DNA from 2 places in the Pseudobacillus badius genome. Region 2 is predicted to be linked to the other one. Evidence: riboswitches for the same ligand, from Rfam matches in the RefSeq annotation. Region 2 holds a riboswitch; the other holds the start of a gene.

Region 1 (3,404 bases), on a different contig from region 2:
TTATTTGCGGGATGGAAAAATCTTAGGGCCTCTTTCTGTACTAATGGCCTTTGTGATTATGCTCACGTTAAAAACGGAGACGCCTTGGCTATATAAGCGAATGATGGAAGATCTCCCGCTTCTGCTCGCTTCCCTCGGCTTTTTCTTAATCGGCGGGCTCGCCTTATTTCTTCCTTCATATGCCGATAAAAACATACAAGGCATGCCGAGAATTGCAGTGATAGCTGTCACGGTTCAATATTTCATTGCGAGCTATGTATACGGAAAAGCACATTTGCCGTATATTGTGTATCCTAATATAACGATCCAGTCCAGCTTTACAGACCCTAACTCCTTCATGGCAGTATTCGCTACTTATATTGTCGGCTTCGCGATTCTCTTTCCCGGGTTCATTTATTTTTGGAGCCTGTTTATGCATGATAAACGGTATTTGCGGCAGAAAAGCCGGTAATTGGCGCACTAGAAAAAAGGAGCTGGGCAAGAGGCCATTTTCATGACCCTTTAGCCCGGCTCCTTTTCAGCGAAAAATGGTTTCCGGCTGCCATTGATTGAACAGCGAAGCAACTAAGACCGCCAACGCATAAAGAAGCAAAGCAATCTGCAAAAGCCCGGGCTTCTCTTGCTGTTTATTCCATAGAAAAAGTCCGATACACAAGGCGGCCAATAACATGCACGTGCCATCAAGCAAGAGTTGATTGCCTACCATCAGGCTCAAGTAAATACAATCGTTTTATTGCCGTGTACAATAATTTTATCCTCTACATGCCAGGAGACCGCTTCGGCAAGCACGCTTCTTTCCACGTGGCGGCCGGCGATTTTTAAATCTTCCGCGGTATAGCGGTGGTTAACCCGCAAAATATCCTGTTCAATAATCGGGCCTTCATCCAGCTCATTTGTGACATAATGAGCCGTTGCCCCGATCAGCTTGACCCCGCGGTTAAACGCCCGGACATACGGATTGGCCCCTACGAATGCCGGCAGGAAAGAGTGATGAATGTTAATAATTTGATTTGGATACTTGGCGATAAAACCGGGAGACAGGATTTGCATATATCGCGCAAGAACGATAAAGTCCACTTTTCCTTCCAGCAGCTCCATCGCTTTATGTTCAGCTTCCTCTTTCGTTTCATGGGACAGAGGGATGTGGCAGTAAGGAATGCCGTAGCTTTCCACGATATCCTTCAAGTCTGGATGGTTGCTGATCACCATTGAAATTTCTACTGGAAGCTCCTTTGACTTCCAGCGCCAAATCAGCTCCATTAAACAATGATCTGCTTTAGAGACAAAAATCGCCATCCGCTTCGCTTTCGCTTTATTTTTCAGCTGCCATTCCATCGGGTAAGTTTGCGATAATTGCTGCAGCCCTTGTTCCAGCCGCTCAAGCGCCGCATCGCCCTCTTCCATGTCAAATTCAATTCTCATGAAAAAAATGCCGTCTTTCGGGTTCGTCGTATGCTGATCAAATTGAACAATATTAGCCTGATGCTCCAGCAGCACATTGGATACTGCTGAAATAATGCCCGGCTTTTCTGGACAAATCACTAGCAATTTAAAATAGTTGATATTCCCCTTTTTATGCACCGTTCTTCCTCCATCCCTAGGCGTTAAGCGTTCACTCTGCGGCACATCCGCTTGAAGTAAAGCGCTCTGCCACATAAAAACCGCTTTCCGCCGTATAATTGACCTGTACTTCTTCCCTTAAATAACGTGCCGTAAAACGGTCGATGCGAATGGGAATTCCTCCGCAATCCACCACCTTGTCATTCCGGCGCGGTTCATCAAATGCCAGCATAAACTTTACAGACAGTCCGCATCCTCCTGTAATCTCCGCGTCAATTCTAGGAAAATGCTGTTCTGCCCGCAGTCGGATGTTCAGTTCGTTCTTAGCCGATTCCGTCAGCTTAATCGTTGCATGCTGCTCCTTTGGTGCCATCTTCTCTCCGGCAGCCTCCCCTCACTTCCTTTTCTGCACGCAAAAAAGGACAGAAAAGGGTATGATCCCTTCTCTGTCCTTTTACCTGAGAGTTTAACCCCATCCCCCGATAGAGCCTTCCCCTTTGGTGGCGTGCGAACACGCGCTCTCCAGAGTTGCGTCCTATTGTGGTTCTTCTACCTGAGAGATTAATTCCAAGGGTGTTTTTTGGAACTTGCTCCTTCGGTGGCGCACGGCGCGCACTCTCCCACAATCGTCATCCGCTATATCATTCAGAATAATTTAAATATTATCTCTTGTCAATCTCTTTCTATTCTGGATGCTGAAGAAGCGGCTATCCTTCGTAACGGAAAATCAGGAAGCGTTCGTTTTCATTTTTCTCGTACAATTCCGGGATTTTCACTTCCTTTAACAGCTGAAAAGGAGTGTACATATCCAGAAACTGAATATACTCAGCGGTTGGATAGTACAAAATAAGATCAACCGGGCGCCGATGCTCTTCCACCGAGCGCAAAATATGATGCACAACTTTCATGAAAATCTGCACCGAAAAAGGGTTAAAAAAGTAAAATTTGTTCTCTTCTTTTTCGATGTCATATTCTTCTGCCGGACAGCATTCAAAACGGACGGCATTGTCCGCCCGCTTTTTCTTTTTTGAATAGCGGGCTTGGTTTTCAAGCGCCTCCTGATACAGCTGTCCATTAATTTCGATACCTGTTGCACGCGCGTGAAAACGGTGATGGATATAAAATACGAGCCGCCCTTTTCCACAGCCAAAATCAACTACTCCATCGGTTCTTTTCAGCTCGTACTCCTCAAATAAATGGTCGATCGCGTCATAAGGAGTCGCTTCATAGCGGTTATAATGAAGCGACTGATACAGCCATTCCCACGTGCCGCCTGTTTCAATCTTAAGCAGACGGTCGTATTCTTTTTCATTCATTGCTATTCCCCTTATTCAAACAAGTGTTTAAATTCCCCGTATCCTTCCTCTTCCAGCTTACTTTTGGGCACGAAGCGGAGAGCGGCCGAATTGATGCAATAACGGGCATGATCAGGGCCGGGACCGTCATCAAATACATGCCCTAAATGAGAGTCGGAGGTTTTGGCTCGCACTTCTATTCGGCGCATGCCGTGAGAGGTGTCAAGCTTTTCCGCTAATTCCATACGGCGCAGCGGCTTTGTAAAGCTTGGCCAGCCACAGCCGGCATCATATTTATCGGTCGAGCTGAACAGCGGCTCTCCTGAAATAATATCAACGTAAATCCCCTCATCCATATGGTTCCAGTACTCATTTTGAAAAGGCGGCTCTGTCGCATTGTTTCTTGTCACTTCATATTGAAGAGGCGTTAATTCCTTTCGCAGCTGCTCATCGGTTTTCTGGTTCTTCCAATGATCGCGAATAAATGTAGCCCGTCCCGACCCTTCTTTGTAAAGATTATAGTGGAAGGAGTTCTTTTTATAGTAATGC
Region 2 (3,404 bases):
ATTGCGCGAGATCGCTTGTATATGCGTTAAAACGTCTTGAAAGCTCTGAGGAAACTCCAACTGGCTGCCATATAGTTTTTGGGCCATGTTTTTCAGCGTGAAAAAAACAGCTTCTTTGCTGCTGCACGCTTCCCGCTGCAGCGTGAGCAAGGAGAAAGAAGAACGCACCTCGTCGGGCTGGCTGCGAACAAAGGATTCGAGAGCCTGATAGAGCGAGCGCTCTTCCTCAGTGAACGCTACTTTTACTGACTCTACTTTTCTTTCTGTCCACTTCACTCCGGTATCCTGGCGGCGGTTGCGAATCATGACTTTATTCATCAGCTTGATTAAATGATGGTGGTTTTGCACTTGGCGGTCCCCTTTTTTAAAGCGCTCCGTGAACTGTCCTTCGTTTCCGAGGTGGCCGGGTTTTAGCAATGAAACAAGATGAAACATTTCATCCAAGCGATTCTGAATCGGAGTCGCGGTTAAAAGCAGGCAGAATTTCTTTTTTAAATGGCGAACGAACTGATAGTTTTTAGTTTTATGATTTTTTAATTTATGAGCTTCATCGATGATGACTAAATCATATTCTTGTTCGTAAATTTTTTCTTTATGCGGGCTGCGTTTTGCTGTATCGATCGAAGAAATTACAATGTCGTGCTGATCCCAAGCATAAAATTTTTTCTGGGCGACAGCGGGAATATAAAACTTGGTAGCCAGTTCACTCGCCCATTGAGAAACGAGAGAAGCAGGGGTTAAGATTAAAACTTTTTTGACAAGGCCCCGGATCAAGTATTCTTTTAATACCAGTCCGGCCTCAATTGTTTTTCCAAGACCAACCTCGTCGGCCAAAATTGCTTTTCCATTCATTTCTTCCACGACTCTCTTGGCTGCCTCAAGCTGATGCGGCAGAGGATTAAGCTCCGGTAAAAAGCCAGGAGCTAACAATCCTTCGAAATTCGGCACCATCATTCGTGTTTCCATATTTACAGTCGATTGAAAAAGCGGCCAATTTCCCCAAGGTCCGTCCTGTTCAATTCTTTTTTCTAATTCTTCTTCCCAGGCGTGATCAAAATAAATATCTACATTCATGTGAAAAACTCCTTTATAAAATAGGTTGCCGAAACCATAACTTTAATGGTAGGATGTAAGTGAACAAAATATTGTGTCATTTTGTAAAAAAACGAACATTATTGATTTTTGCTAATCATATGTTCATAGTATGCCCATTTCTCAATTAAATATAGCGAATGAAGGTAAGGGGAGAGACTGTATATACAGCGCCGAAGGAGCAAGCAAATTTTTGTGAATCTCTCAGGCAAAAGAACTCTTGCTGGACGCGGCTCTGGAGAGTGTTTCCCGAGGAAACCACCAAAGAAGACAGCCTGGTCGTCAGGTTAAACTTTCAGGTTCAAGGACAGAGAACAACTTGTATAAGCTGTTCTCTGTCTTTTTTTATGGAAAAATAACAAATTGAACCATCAGAATGACAAGGAAAGGGGCAAGAAAATGGGAGAATTAAAGCGTACGCCGCTATTTGAGCTGTATCAGCTGCATGGAGCAAAAACGATTGATTTTGGCGGCTGGGAGCTGCCTGTTCAGTTTTCGAGCATTAAGGAAGAACATGAGGCGGTTCGTACAAGAGCAGGCTTGTTTGATGTTTCCCACATGGGAGAGATCATCGTGAAAGGAAAGGAATCGCTGTCTTTCCTGCAAAAAGTGATGACAAATGATTTGTCAAAGCTGCAGCCCAATCAGGCAATCTATACGATTATGTGTAATGAAAGAGGCGGCTCGGTGGATGATTTGCTTGTTTATATGCTGGCTGAGCAAGATTATTTGCTCGTTGTCAATGCCGCTAATACAGATAAAGACTTTGCTTGGCTAAAGGAGCATCAAACAGAGAACGTCCATATTGAAAATGTATCAACAGACTGGGCGCAGCTTGCCATTCAAGGACCGGCAGCAGAAGAGATTTTGCAAAAGCTGGTTGCAGATGTGAATTTAGCTGAGATCAAGCCGTTCAAATTCCGTCAGCATGTGCAGGTGAATGGTGTAGCTGCCCTTGTGTCACGCACCGGCTACACGGGGGAGGATGGTTTTGAAATTTATAGCCGGAGTGAAGAGGCTCCTAAGCTATGGAAAGACCTTTTAGAAGCAGGCAAGGAAGAAGGTCTCCTTCCTTGCGGCCTTGGCGCACGGGATACGTTGCGCTTTGAAGCGAATCTGGCATTATATGGACAGGAATTGGCGGAAGATATTTCCCCTATTGAATCTGGCTTAGGTTTTGCTGTGAAGCTGAACAAAGGTGATTTTATCGGCTCGGAAGTGCTAAAGGAGCAGAAAGAACATGGCCCGCAGCGGAAGCTCATTGGCCTGGAGATGATCGACCGTGGCATTCCGCGCCATGGCTATCCTGTTTTTTCAGGTGAAGAATTAGTTGGACATATTACAACAGGTACACAATCGCCAACATTAAAGAAAAACATTGGCCTTGCCTTGGTGAAGGCTGAATGGGCTGTGCCGGATCAGGAGCTGTCCGTAGAGATTCGCGGCAAAAAGCTTGCAGCTAAAACTGTAAAGCCGCCATTTTATAAACGCTCAAAATAAGAGAAGAGGGAAGGGAATAGTATGAAGCATCGTTACTTGCCGATGACAGAGACGGATAAAAAGGAAATGCTTGCAGCAGTAGGTGTCCAGAGCATCGATGAATTATTCGCGGACATTCCGGAGAAAGTGCGCTTTCAAGGGTTATATGATATTAAGGAAGCTAAAGCTGAGCCGGCGCTGAAAAAAGAATTGAGCGCTATGGCCGCGAAAAATATGAATGCTAAGCAATACGCCTCTTTTTTGGGAGCAGGTGTGTATGACCATTACACCCCATCCATTGTGGATCATGTTATTTCCCGCTCGGAATTTTACACGGCGTATACGCCGTACCAGCCGGAAATCTCCCAAGGAGAGCTGCAGGCTATCTTTGAATTCCAAACAATGATTTGTGAATTGACAGGCATGGATGTCGCCAATTCTTCGATGTATGACGGAGGCACGGCATTAGCAGAGGCGGCCATGCTAAGCGCGGGGCAGACAAAAAGAAAAAAAGTGCTCGTCTCAGAAACCGTTCATCCCGAGTCGCGTGACGTGTTGTGTATGTATGCGAAGGGGCAAAACATTGAAGTCGTGGTCGTTCCGCATAAAGAAGGCGTAACAGACATCAGCCAATTAAACGAATTGGTCGATGATGATACAGCAGCGGTCATTGTTCAATATCCGAACTTTTTTGGAGCGGTTGAATCACTGGCCGAAGTTGAAAAAGCAGCTCACGGGAAAAAAGCGATGTTTGTCGTTTCTTCCAATCCGCTGGCGCTTGGTGTGTTGACACCTCCAGGAAAGTTTGGAGCAGACATCGTTGTCGGCGATGC

Evidence for each region. Region 2 has a riboswitch for glycine ahead of gcvT (glycine cleavage system aminomethyltransferase GcvT). Riboswitches for the same ligand answer to the same signal wherever they lie in the genome.
Region 1: linked by a shared signal. The riboswitch ahead of B1A98_RS11980 (iron-sulfur cluster biosynthesis family protein) and the one ahead of gcvT (glycine cleavage system aminomethyltransferase GcvT) in region 2 are both predicted to bind glycine.

What each region holds. Positions count from the first base shown of each region.
Region 1 is NZ_MWMM01000006.1:88,741-92,144, reverse strand. It holds gene B1A98_RS11990 (cytochrome d ubiquinol oxidase subunit II) at 1-451, shown strand, start outside; gene B1A98_RS20200 (hypothetical protein) at 518-715, opposite strand; gene purU (formyltetrahydrofolate deformylase) at 712-1,581, opposite strand; gene B1A98_RS11980 (iron-sulfur cluster biosynthesis family protein) at 1,613-1,933, opposite strand; glycine riboswitch at 2,005-2,088, opposite strand; glycine riboswitch at 2,092-2,193, opposite strand; gene B1A98_RS11975 (class I SAM-dependent methyltransferase) at 2,268-2,876, opposite strand; gene msrA (peptide-methionine (S)-S-oxide reductase MsrA) at 2,888-3,404, opposite strand, start outside.
Region 2 is NZ_MWMM01000002.1:348,929-352,332, reverse strand. It holds gene B1A98_RS04845 (DEAD/DEAH box helicase) at 1-1,074, opposite strand, end outside; glycine riboswitch at 1,233-1,322, shown strand; glycine riboswitch at 1,326-1,405, shown strand; gene gcvT (glycine cleavage system aminomethyltransferase GcvT) at 1,492-2,592, shown strand; gene gcvPA (aminomethyl-transferring glycine dehydrogenase subunit GcvPA) at 2,614-3,404, shown strand, end outside.